DNA from 3 places in the Viridibacillus sp. FSL H8-0110 genome. Region 2 is predicted to be linked to each of the others. Evidence: a T-box and tRNA genes for the amino acid it is inferred to sense, from the RefSeq annotation. Region 2 holds a T-box; the other regions hold tRNA genes.

Region 1 (4,188 bases), 1.5 Mb from region 2:
AGGTGTAGATGTGAATACTGCATCATCTTCACTTTTACAATATGTTTCAGGGTTATCAAAAACAGTAGCAGAAAACATTGTTAAAGTCCGTGGTGAAAATGGGAAGTTTACAGCTCGTACACAGTTGAAGAAAATTCCGCGTCTGGGGGCTAAAACGTATGAACAAGCAATCGGTTTCTTACGAATTTCTGAAGCGAAAAACCCGTTAGATGCAACGGGTATTCACCCAGAAAGTTATGACCTTGCAAACCAACTACTTGAAGTTGCTTCTATTAAGAAGGAACAGCTAGGTACAACAGAAGCTGAAAAAGCGCTAGCAAACTTAGATATTTCAACTTTGAGCTCCCAGTTGGATATAGGTGAAGTAACGTTAAAAGATGTCATTGATACATTGATGAAACCTTCACGTGATCCACGCGACGCTTTCCCGCAACCATTATTAAAGAAAGATATTTTGAAAATGGAAGATTTGCAATCAGGAATGGAGATGCAAGGGACGGTACGCAACGTAGTGGATTTCGGTGCATTTGTCGATATCGGTGTTAAACAAGATGGTCTTGTCCATATTTCTAAATTAAAAAACGGCTATGTAAAACATCCTTTAGATGTAGTAGCTCTTGGCGACATCGTAACAGTATGGGTAGAAAAGATTGAAAAGGATAAAGGGAGAATTGCCTTAACGATGCTTCCCCCAACAAAACAAATCGATTAAAATAGCAGGAAAATAAACCTCGCTTTAAAGCGAGGTTTATTTTATAGAAGAAAGGGAAGGATAATATGACAGATAAAGAGCTACAAAACCTTGTAATAGAAATCTCTATAAATGTATTCCATAAATCATTTAGACATCAAGCTTATTTTAATAAGCGATTACGCTCTACAGGCGGTAGATACTTATTACGATCTCATAATATAGAGATTAATCCGAAAGCGTTTGAAAAGTTCGGTATTCAAGAAGTAGAAGGGATTATTCGTCATGAGCTATGTCATTATCATCTTCATATAGAAGGAAAGGGGTATAAACATCGGGATGCAGATTTTCGGTTTCTATTAAAAGAAACTAATGCTCCTAGATACTGTTCTAACTTAACAGAGATAACGGGGAAGAAGTCTAATAAAAGTTATACTTATATATGTATAAAATGTGGTACAAACTATGATAGAAAAAAAAGAATGAACCCCGCAAAATACCGTTGTAGCAAGTGTTTAGGGCACATTAAACAAATTGGTTGAAAGTTTTTTTAGAAAAATGCTTGACCTTTTCAAAATACCTGTCTATAATAATAAAAGTCGACAAGGTGATGACGACAAAATGTAACGAAATGCAACATATTTTTCCGAAGTAGCTCAGTGGTAGAGCATCCGGCTGTTAACCGGACGGTCGTAGGTTCGAGTCCTACCTTCGGAGCCATATGGCCCCTTGGTCAAGCGGTTAAGACACCGCCCTTTCACGGCGGTAACACGGGTTCGAATCCCGTAGGGGTCACCAATCTTTATATGGTCCGGTAGTTCAGTTGGTTAGAATGCCTGCCTGTCACGCAGGAGGTCGCGGGTTCGAGTCCCGTCCGGACCGCCATTTATTTTTGGGGTATAGCCAAGCGGTAAGGCAACGGATTTTGATTCCGTCATGCCCTGGTTCGAATCCAGGTACCCCAGCCATTTTCATTATTTTAGCTACGAGTCATTAGCTCAGTTGGTAGAGCATCTGACTTTTAATCAGAGGGTCGCAGGTTCGAATCCTGCATGACTCACCATTTTAACTTGACATTATGTTTTAAGGTGATATAATATAACCTACATGTTTCAATTAAAATGCGGCCGTGGCGGAATGGCAGACGCGCTAGGTTGAGGGCCTAGTCGAGGTTTACTCGGTGGAGGTTCAAGTCCTCTCGACCGCACCAAACACTTATAATATATAATATACGATATGCGCCCGTAGCTCAATTGGATAGAGCGTCTGACTACGGATCAGAAGGTTGTGGATTCGACTTCTGCCGGGCGCGCCATATTTTTTAAAAACATAATATTAATGCGGGTGTAGTTTAGTGGTAAAACCACAGCCTTCCAAGCTGTTGTCGAGAGTTCGATTCTCTTCACCCGCTCCAATATAATTTATGAACCTTGAAAACTGAACATGCAAGACGTTAATCAATAAATGTTTTTGAACATCAACTCTGTTGGTGGATCAAAACAAAAATAGATATCATCTTCGGATGATACGCTAGCAAAGCTAATGAGCTTTCAAACTACTTTTATGGAGAGTTTGATCCTGGCTCAGGACGAACGCTGGCGGCGTGCCTAATACATGCAAGTCGAGCGAATGATGAAGAAGCTTGCTTCTTCTGATTTAGCGGCGGACGGGTGAGTAACACGTGGGCAACCTACCTAGTAGATTGGGATAACTCCGGGAAACCGGGGCTAATACCGAATAATCCATTTTGTCACATGGCAAAATGCTGAAAGGCGGTTTCGGCTGTCACTACTAGATGGGCCCGCGGTGCATTAGCTAGTTGGTGGGGTAACGGCCTACCAAGGCAACGATGCATAGCCGACCTGAGAGGGTGATCGGCCACATTGGGACTGAGACACGGCCCAAACTCCTACGGGAGGCAGCAGTAGGGAATCTTCCACAATGGACGAAAGTCTGATGGAGCAACGCCGCGTGAGTGATGAAGGTTTTCGGATCGTAAAACTCTGTTGTAAGGGAAGAACAAGTACGTTAGTAACTGAACGTACCTTGACGGTACCTTATTAGAAAGCCACGGCTAACTACGTGCCAGCAGCCGCGGTAATACGTAGGTGGCAAGCGTTGTCCGGATTTATTGGGCGTAAAGCGCGCGCAGGTGGTTTCTTAAGTCTGATGTGAAAGCCCACGGCTCAACCGTGGAGGGTCATTGGAAACTGGGAGACTTGAGTGCAGAAGAGGAAAGTGGAATTCCAAGTGTAGCGGTGAAATGCGTAGAGATTTGGAGGAACACCAGTGGCGAAGGCGACTTTCTGGTCTGTAACTGACACTGAGGCGCGAAAGCGTGGGGAGCAAACAGGATTAGATACCCTGGTAGTCCACGCCGTAAACGATGAGTGCTAAGTGTTAGGGGGTTTCCGCCCCTTAGTGCTGCAGCTAACGCATTAAGCACTCCGCCTGGGGAGTACGGCCGCAAGGTTGAAACTCAAAGGAATTGACGGGGGCCCGCACAAGCGGTGGAGCATGTGGTTTAATTCGAAGCAACGCGAAGAACCTTACCAGGTCTTGACATCCCAATGACCGCTCTAGAGATAGAGTTTTCCCTTCGGGGACATTGGTGACAGGTGGTGCATGGTTGTCGTCAGCTCGTGTCGTGAGATGTTGGGTTAAGTCCCGCAACGAGCGCAACCCTTGATCTTAGTTGCCATCATTTAGTTGGGCACTCTAAGGTGACTGCCGGTGACAAACCGGAGGAAGGTGGGGATGACGTCAAATCATCATGCCCCTTATGACCTGGGCTACACACGTGCTACAATGGACGATACAAAGAGTCGCTAACTCGCGAGGGTATGCTAATCTCATAAAATCGTTCTCAGTTCGGATTGTAGGCTGCAACTCGCCTACATGAAGCCGGAATCGCTAGTAATCGTGGATCAGCATGCCACGGTGAATACGTTCCCGGGCCTTGTACACACCGCCCGTCACACCACGAGAGTTTGTAACACCCGAAGTCGGTGAGGTAACCTTTATGGAGCCAGCCGCCGAAGGTGGGATAGATGATTGGGGTGAAGTCGTAACAAGGTAGCCGTATCGGAAGGTGCGGCTGGATCACCTCCTTTCTAAGGATAATTACGGAAACAGATCTTGGATCTGTCGATTAACGTCTTGCGTTCAGTTTTGAAGGCTCATTGTAAAATGATCTTCAAAACCTTGTTCTTTGAAAACTGGATAAAACGACATTGAAGCAAATTAAGTAACACATTTTTTATTATTAAGTTTTTTAGGCTTAATAACTAACTTTTAGGTTAAGTTATTAAGGGCGCATGGCGGATGCCTTGGCACTAGGAGCCGAAGAAGGACGGCACTAACACCGATATGCTTCGGGGAGCTGTAAGTGAGCTTTGATCCGGAGATTTCCGAATGGGGGAACCCACTGTTCGTAATGGAGCAGTATCTTGACGTGAATACATAGCGTCTTGATGGCAGACCCAGGGAACTGAAAC
Region 2 (4,188 bases):
TTTATCACTTAAAATACCGAATGCTAATGCACCGATCAGTACACCCACTTGCCAGAAGCCCATTGCACCACCAGCAAATTTAACGTCATAGCCTAAGCCCATTGCAAAAGGAGCAACGTGTTGACCAAAACTACTAATAGCAGTAATAAAGAAGAAGAATAATAATAATGCATAAAATGCACTTGATTTTTTAGCGATTGCAGCTGAAATACCTGTGTTTGTATTAGATTCAACTTTAACTGAAGAAGGATCTTCATTTTTATTAATTTCAACTTCTAAACCTAATGGTTGTAAACCTTTTTGTTTAGGAGACATTCTAATTGTTAATAATACGATAGGCACAACGATTGCTATAACAATTCCACCTAAGATGAAGTAAGTCGTTCTCCAACCTTCACTTGCGATTAAGTTACCAGCCATAGGTTGTAGGATAGCACCGAAAATACCACCAGATGCAACCATGATACCAATTGCTAAACCGTTATGTTTTTTAAACCAGTTGTTGATTAATACTGGGCCTGCGATTTGAGTGACAAAAATTGAACCGATTGACATAGGGATACAGAATAAGTACCAACCCCAAACAGAATTCATTAAACCAAACATTGCGAACGAACCCGCTTGTAAAATAATTGCTGTTACTAAAACTGTTCTAATATCATACTTAGCAATGATCTTACCAGCCAATGGTAAGAAAATCATTGTTACTATAGAGGAAATACTAAAGTAAAGTGTTAGACTTCCCATTCCAATACCTAAATCTTCTGTTACTGGAGTTAAAAATAATCCACCTGCAGTCATGATTCCGCCTTTAGCCAAACCGACCATAATAGATAAACCTAATAATAACCACCATGCGTAGTGGATTTTTTTCTTATTTGTGCTCACGTATTGTACCTCTTTTTCTTGTTTTTTTAACCTATATACTTACCTTATCAGACTGCTTATTCGGAAAAATACCTGAGCTTGTCTAATTTTACTCTCTATTCCCCAAAAGCTCTTTAATGAGATTTATAGAAAGCGTTAAAATAAAATACCCTTTAAATATTTTCATGATCTAATTGTCTTCGTAAAATAATTTATAAGGACCCAAAATGATTATGTAATTTTGAGTACTTCTTGACCAATTAATTTTTACTTTGATTTGAAACTCTATTACTCATGAACTTAAATAATTAGTTCTACCTCCTGAACCGTTAAAACATGGTAACTTTTTGACTTCAAGTTACTTTACGTCTCAATAGTATACCATTAAAATATTTGTGTCAATAATATGAATTTCTTAGTTTTGAAGAAAAACAGACTTGTATTTTTTAGGAGTTTGTATGAGACCATCATTTAATTCATAGAATTTGTAGTTAGTTAATTAATGGTTGATATTATGACTAGGTTATATATTAGCTGGCTAAATTAATGGGTATGTGAAAAATGGAAGAATGTAATTTTTCTAAAGTAAAAGATAGAGAGGTTTAATCTGCTTTAAGTTGATGGTCAGTTCAACTTGAATTATTAACGTATGAAGACTTGTTATTATATATAGGAAAGAACGTAACAAATAGGAGTTTTGTAGATTTAATAAATAGGAAGGTATTATACAAAAAGTTTATCAAATAGTTGTAATTGATTTGACTATTGCCAAACATGAAGGGAAATTTTTTGGAAATACTCATCTAAAATGAAAGAATATTAAAGTGGAGAAATTCGAGGAATTCGAGTGTGTTTTTTGTGATTTTACAACAAAGTGTTATGACTAAGTACTAATTGAAATTTCTATGACAAACAGTTGAATTTTTTATTAAAATTTTGATTTATACCAAAAATTGGTTTGGAATTTTTATGTGAAAATAAATTTCTAGTTATATTTTTTTCTCAAACATTGACTTATTTACAAATTAAATATACCATAGTTACAATTTAATAAAAAAATTCTTTGATAAAGAGAGTAGTTTATGAGGATATGTCAAGCGAGTTAGGGATGGTGGGAGCCTAATACATGGAACATGAATGAAGCGCACTTTGGAGAAACTTTTTGAAATAGCAGTAGAAAAGATCGGGGAGTCACCTCGTTAACAATTGAAAGTGGTCACATATTGTGGCAACCAGAGTGGTACCACGGGATCTATGCTCTCGTCTCTTGTTTTGAGACGGGGGCTTTTTTTATGGCTTTCTGTACCATTACGGCAGAGTATCAACGGAAATTTTGTTTGGAACGAACAATGTTTTTATTATTTGAGGGGGAAATAGAATGGAAGACAAACAATTGATAATCAATACATTATTTGAAGCAGTAGAAGGTCAATTAGCAAAGAGTGATATTGAACAAACAATTGAAAAGCCAAAGTATGCACATTTAGGTGATTATGCTTTTCCTTGCTTTGCATTAGCGAAAATTTTCCGCAAATCACCAAATATAATAGCTAAAGAAATAAGTGAAAAAGTTAACAATGACATTATTGAAAAGGTTGAAGCTGTTGGTGGATATGTGAATATTTTTCTAAAGCAATCGGAAATCTCGAAAGGTGTATTATCTAGCATAGTTTCCTCTCAATCTGCATACGGACAACAAAAATTTGGAGAAGGTCAAACGATTACGATTGATTTTTCATCCCCTAATATTGCAAAGCCTTTTTCAATGGGGCATTTACGGTCAACAGTTATCGGTAATGCAGTAGCTAATATTGCAGAGAAAAATGGTTATGAAGTAGTACGCATCAATCATTTAGGAGATTGGGGTACTCAATTTGGCAAGCTGATTGTCGCTTATCATTTATGGGGGAATAAAGAGCTGATTGAGCAGTCTCCAGTACGTGAATTACTGAAGATATATGTCAAATTTCATGAAGTAGCAGATCAAGATGACTCATTGAATGATCAAGCACGTGCAGCATTTAAAAAGTTAGAGCAGGGTGATGAAGAAGCACTGCAATTATGGCAATGGTTTAGAGAAGCATCGCTAAAGGAATTTGAACAGGTCTATGCATTACTTGGCATACGTTTCGATTCGTTTGCGGGCGAAGCATTTTATAATGATAAAATGGAGAGAGTTGTTGAATTATTAGCTGAACAGGGACTTCTTGAAGTATCGGACGGTGCAATGGTTGTAAATTTAGAAGATATGCCACCATGTTTGATTAAGAAAACGGATGGCACAACTTTATATGCGACCCGTGATTTAGCTGCTGCCCTATATAGAAATGAAACTTATAATTCAACAAGATCATTTTACGTAGTGGGAAATGAACAATCTCTACATTTTAAACAGTTATTTAACGTACTAGAGAGAATGGGGTATGAGTGGGCAAAAGAGTTACAGCATATTCCGTTTGGCATGATGTTAAAAGACGGCAAAAAAATGTCTACTCGTAAGGGGAAAGTTGTATTACTTGAAGAAGTATTAAATGAGGCTATCCAATTAGCAGGCAAGAATATTGAGGAAAAAAATCCAAACCTAAAGCAAAAAGAAGAGATAGCGAAAGTGGTAGGAACAGGAGCAGTAATCTTCCACGATTTAAAAAATCATCGTATGAATGATATTGAGTTTTCGCTTGAAGAAATGTTGAATTTTGAAGGGGAGACAGGTCCTTATGTTCAATATACGTATGCACGGATTTGCTCACTTCTACGAAAAGGTCAGTATAGTACTGAGGTCAGCCAATTTGAAGGGTTATCTGATGAGGCTTGGCCAGTTGTCATCTCACTAAAAGGTTTCCCTGAAGTTGTGGCAAAAGCACTTGAACTTGCGGACCCTTCGCAAATTGCCAAGTATTTAATCGAACTTTCAAGAGCATTTAATAAGTATTATGCCCACACAAGAATACTAGAAGACAAAGCTACAATGCAGGTGAAACTAACATTATGTGCTTGTGTTGCTATCGTGATTGAAGAAGGTTTGCGTTTATTAGGAATTCAGGCACCGAAAGAGATGTAGCTAATACTAATATTCAGAGGTGAGGAACGAATGAATTACCAATATATATTATTTGATTTAGATGGCACATTAACGGATCCAAAAGTCGGAATTACAAAAAGTGTCGCATACGCATTAGAAAAGCTGAATATAGAAATAGTCGATTATTCAAAATTAGATTTTTTCATAGGACCACCTTTGCAAGAGTCTTTTCAGGCTTATTACGATTTAACTGAACAACAAGTAAATGAGGCAATCGGTTATTATCGTGAAAGATTTCA
Region 3 (4,188 bases), 1.8 Mb from region 2:
CACTAGGTAGTATTTAGCCTTGGGAGATGGTCCTCCCAGATTCCGACGGAATTTCACGTGTTCCGCCGTACTCAGGATACACTCAAGAGAGAATGAACTTTCAACTACAGGGCTGTTACCTGCTCTGGCGGGCCTTTCCAGACCGCTTCGTTTAACTCATTCCTTTGTAACTCCATATAGAGTGTCCTACAACCCCAAGAGGCAAGCCTCTTGGTTTGGGCTATTCCCGTTTCGCTCGCCGCTACTCAGGGAATCGATTTTTCTTTCTCTTCCTCCAGGTACTTAGATGTTTCAGTTCCCTGGGTCTGCCATCAAGACGCTATGTATTCACGTCAAGATACTGCTCCATTACGAACAGTGGGTTCCCCCATTCGGAAATCTCCGGATCAAAGCTCACTTACAGCTCCCCGAAGCATATCGGTGTTAGTGCCGTCCTTCTTCGGCTCCTAGTGCCAAGGCATCCGCCATGCGCCCTTAATAACTTAACCTAAAAGTTAGTTATTAAGCCTAAAAAACTTAATAATAAAAAATGTGTTACTTAATTTGCTTCAATGTCGTTTTATCCAGTTTTCAAAGAACAATATTGGTGGAGCCTAGCGGGATCGAACCGCTGACCTCCTGCGTGCAAGGCAGGCGCTCTCCCAGCTGAGCTAAGGCCCCAAAAAAAGAAAAATGGTGGGCCTAAATGGACTCGAACCATCGACCTCACGCTTATCAGGCGTGCGCTCTAACCAGCTGAGCTATAGGCCCCTTTTTCGGAAAAATATAAGGTTTTATAAACCTTCAAAACTGAACGCAAGACGTTAATCGACAGATCCAAGATCTGTTTCCGTAATTATCCTTAGAAAGGAGGTGATCCAGCCGCACCTTCCGATACGGCTACCTTGTTACGACTTCACCCCAATCATCTATCCCACCTTCGGCGGCTGGCTCCATAAAGGTTACCTCACCGACTTCGGGTGTTACAAACTCTCGTGGTGTGACGGGCGGTGTGTACAAGGCCCGGGAACGTATTCACCGTGGCATGCTGATCCACGATTACTAGCGATTCCGGCTTCATGTAGGCGAGTTGCAGCCTACAATCCGAACTGAGAACGATTTTATGAGATTAGCATACCCTCGCGAGTTAGCGACTCTTTGTATCGTCCATTGTAGCACGTGTGTAGCCCAGGTCATAAGGGGCATGATGATTTGACGTCATCCCCACCTTCCTCCGGTTTGTCACCGGCAGTCACCTTAGAGTGCCCAACTAAATGATGGCAACTAAGATCAAGGGTTGCGCTCGTTGCGGGACTTAACCCAACATCTCACGACACGAGCTGACGACAACCATGCACCACCTGTCACCAATGTCCCCGAAGGGAAAACTCTATCTCTAGAGCGGTCATTGGGATGTCAAGACCTGGTAAGGTTCTTCGCGTTGCTTCGAATTAAACCACATGCTCCACCGCTTGTGCGGGCCCCCGTCAATTCCTTTGAGTTTCAACCTTGCGGCCGTACTCCCCAGGCGGAGTGCTTAATGCGTTAGCTGCAGCACTAAGGGGCGGAAACCCCCTAACACTTAGCACTCATCGTTTACGGCGTGGACTACCAGGGTATCTAATCCTGTTTGCTCCCCACGCTTTCGCGCCTCAGTGTCAGTTACAGACCAGAAAGTCGCCTTCGCCACTGGTGTTCCTCCAAATCTCTACGCATTTCACCGCTACACTTGGAATTCCACTTTCCTCTTCTGCACTCAAGTCTCCCAGTTTCCAATGACCCTCCACGGTTGAGCCGTGGGCTTTCACATCAGACTTAAGAAACCACCTGCGCGCGCTTTACGCCCAATAAATCCGGACAACGCTTGCCACCTACGTATTACCGCGGCTGCTGGCACGTAGTTAGCCGTGGCTTTCTAATAAGGTACCGTCAAGGTACGTTCAGTTACTAACGTACTTGTTCTTCCCTTACAACAGAGTTTTACGATCCGAAAACCTTCATCACTCACGCGGCGTTGCTCCATCAGACTTTCGTCCATTGTGGAAGATTCCCTACTGCTGCCTCCCGTAGGAGTTTGGGCCGTGTCTCAGTCCCAATGTGGCCGATCACCCTCTCAGGTCGGCTATGCATCGTTGCCTTGGTAGGCCGTTACCCCACCAACTAGCTAATGCACCGCGGGCCCATCTAGTAGTGACAGCCGAAACCGCCTTTCAGCATTTTGCCATGTGACAAAATGGATTATTCGGTATTAGCCCCGGTTTCCCGGAGTTATCCCAATCTACTAGGTAGGTTGCCCACGTGTTACTCACCCGTCCGCCGCTAAATCAGAAGAAGCAAGCTTCTTCATCATTCGCTCGACTTGCATGTATTAGGCACGCCGCCAGCGTTCGTCCTGAGCCAGGATCAAACTCTCCATAAAAGTAGTTTGAAAGCTCATTAGCTTTGCTAGCGTATCATCCGAAGATGATATCTATTTTTGTTTTGATCCACCAACAGAGTTGATGTTCAAAAACATTTATTGATTAACGTCTTGCATGTTCAGTTTTCAAGGTTCATAAGATATATATGGTGGAGCCTAGCGGGATCGAACCGCTGACCTCCTGCGTGCAAGGCAGGCGCTCTCCCAGCTGAGCTAAGGCCCCGTATGGGTATAAGTAATAATGGTCGGGAAGACAGGATTCGAACCTGCGACCCCTTGGTCCCAAACCAAGTGCTCTACCAAGCTGAGCTACTTCCCGTTAATGGCGCGCCCGGCAGAAGTCGAATCCACAACCTTCTGATCCGTAGTCAGACGCTCTATCCAATTGAGCTACGGGCGCATATATTATCACTTGTATTAAATTAAAAGAAATGGTGCCGAGGACCGGAATCGAACCGGTACGGTAGTCACCTACCGCAGGATTTTAAGTCCTGTGCGTCTGCCAGTTCCGCCACCCCGGCATATTTTGGAGCGGAAGACGAGGTTCGAACTCGCGACCCCCACCTTGGCAAGGTGGTGTTCTACCACTGAACTACTTCCGCAATATGCTGATAAACTTAAAAATTATGGTGCGGGTGAAGGGAGTCGAACCCCCACGCCTTGCGGCGCTAGATCCTAAGTCTAGTGCGTCTGCCAGTTCCGCCACACCCGCATATAATGTTTTTTAAAAAATGGTGAGCCATGTAGGATTCGAACCTACGACCCTCTGATTAAAAGTCAGATGCTCTACCAACTGAGCTAATGGCTCAAATAAAATGAATGGTGCCGGCGAAAGGAGTCGAACCCTCGACCTACTGATTACAAGTCAGTTGCTCTACCAACTGAGCTACACCGGCAATGTTTATTTGAAAAATGGTGGAGGATGACGGGATCGAACCGCCGACCCCCTGCTTGTAAGGCAGGTGCTCTCCCAGCTGAGCTAATCCTCCATATTATTCGCCTAGCAACGTCCTACTCTCACAGGGGGAAACCCCCAACTACCATCGGCGCTAAAGAGCTTAACTTCCGTGTTCGGCATGGGAACGGGTGTGACCTCTTTGCTATCGTCACTAGACTATTTTAAGACAAGAATTATTATATCACTTCACTTAGCTAAAAGCAAGTGTTTTTTAAACTTTTTTAATAAGTTTTTCTTGTTCTCTCAAAACTGGATAAATTACATTGAAGTTTGTTAAGTAAAATTTGGTTAAGTCCTCGATCTATTAGTATTCGTCAGCTCCGTATGTCGCCACACTTCCACCTCGAACCTATCTACCTCATCGTCTTTGAGGGATCTTACTTACTTGCGTAATGGGAAATCTCATCTTGAGGGGGGCTTCATGCTTAGATGCTTTCAGCACTTATCCCGTCCACACATAGCTACCCAGCGATGCCCTTGGCAGAACAACTGGTACACCAGCGGTGTGTCCATCCCGGTCCTCTCGTACTAAGGACAGCTCCTCTCAAATTTCCTACGCCCACGACGGATAGGGACCGAACTGTCTCACGACGTTCTGAACCCAGCTCGCGTACCGCTTTAATGGGCGAACAGCCCAACCCTTGGGACCGACTACAGCCCCAGGATGCGATGAGCCGACATCGAGGTGCCAAACCTCCCCGTCGATGTGGACTCTTGGGGGAGATAAGCCTGTTATCCCCGGGGTAGCTTTTATCCGTTGAGCGATGGCCCTTCCATGCGGAACCACCGGATCACTAAGCCCGTCTTTCGACCCTGCTCGACTTGTAGGTCT

Evidence for each region. A T-box is a leader RNA that pairs with one kind of tRNA and senses whether it is charged. The one in region 2 lies ahead of argS (arginine--tRNA ligase), so its partner is inferred to be a tRNA-Arg.
Region 1: it encodes a tRNA-Arg, which carries the amino acid that the T-box ahead of argS (arginine--tRNA ligase) is inferred to sense. The anticodon was not compared.
Region 3: it encodes a tRNA-Arg, which carries the amino acid that the T-box ahead of argS (arginine--tRNA ligase) is inferred to sense. The anticodon was not compared.

Annotation. Positions count from the first base shown of each region.
Region 1 covers NZ_JBBOPJ010000001.1:376,084-380,271, forward strand. Annotated here, with positions in the region: gene MHH98_RS01940 (Tex family protein) at 1-712, shown strand, start outside; gene MHH98_RS01945 (SprT family protein) at 778-1,233, shown strand; tRNA gene MHH98_RS01950 (tRNA-Asn) at 1,337-1,411, shown strand; tRNA gene MHH98_RS01955 (tRNA-Glu) at 1,415-1,489, shown strand; tRNA gene MHH98_RS01960 (tRNA-Asp) at 1,500-1,576, shown strand; tRNA gene MHH98_RS01965 (tRNA-Gln) at 1,585-1,659, shown strand; tRNA gene MHH98_RS01970 (tRNA-Lys) at 1,679-1,754, shown strand; tRNA gene MHH98_RS01975 (tRNA-Leu) at 1,815-1,901, shown strand; tRNA gene MHH98_RS01980 (tRNA-Arg) at 1,930-2,006, shown strand; tRNA gene MHH98_RS01985 (tRNA-Gly) at 2,032-2,105, shown strand; rRNA gene MHH98_RS01990 (16S ribosomal RNA) at 2,252-3,804, shown strand; rRNA gene MHH98_RS01995 (23S ribosomal RNA) at 3,989-4,188, shown strand, end outside.
Region 2 covers NZ_JBBOPJ010000001.1:1,884,956-1,889,143, forward strand. Annotated here, with positions in the region: gene MHH98_RS09445 (MFS transporter) at 1-888, opposite strand, end outside; T-box leader at 1,922-2,138, shown strand; gene argS (arginine--tRNA ligase) at 2,246-3,928, shown strand; gene MHH98_RS09455 (HAD-IA family hydrolase) at 3,959-4,188, shown strand, end outside.
Region 3 covers NZ_JBBOPJ010000001.1:103,247-107,434, reverse strand. Annotated here, with positions in the region: rRNA gene MHH98_RS00560 (23S ribosomal RNA) at 1-488, opposite strand, end outside; tRNA gene MHH98_RS00555 (tRNA-Ala) at 585-660, opposite strand; tRNA gene MHH98_RS00550 (tRNA-Ile) at 674-750, opposite strand; rRNA gene MHH98_RS00545 (16S ribosomal RNA) at 846-2,398, opposite strand; tRNA gene MHH98_RS00540 (tRNA-Ala) at 2,546-2,621, opposite strand; tRNA gene MHH98_RS00535 (tRNA-Pro) at 2,641-2,717, opposite strand; tRNA gene MHH98_RS00530 (tRNA-Arg) at 2,722-2,798, opposite strand; tRNA gene MHH98_RS00525 (tRNA-Leu) at 2,831-2,919, opposite strand; tRNA gene MHH98_RS00520 (tRNA-Gly) at 2,926-3,000, opposite strand; tRNA gene MHH98_RS00515 (tRNA-Leu) at 3,026-3,110, opposite strand; tRNA gene MHH98_RS00510 (tRNA-Lys) at 3,131-3,206, opposite strand; tRNA gene MHH98_RS00505 (tRNA-Thr) at 3,219-3,294, opposite strand; tRNA gene MHH98_RS00500 (tRNA-Val) at 3,312-3,387, opposite strand; rRNA gene rrf (5S ribosomal RNA) at 3,397-3,512, opposite strand; rRNA gene MHH98_RS00490 (23S ribosomal RNA) at 3,641-4,188, opposite strand, start outside.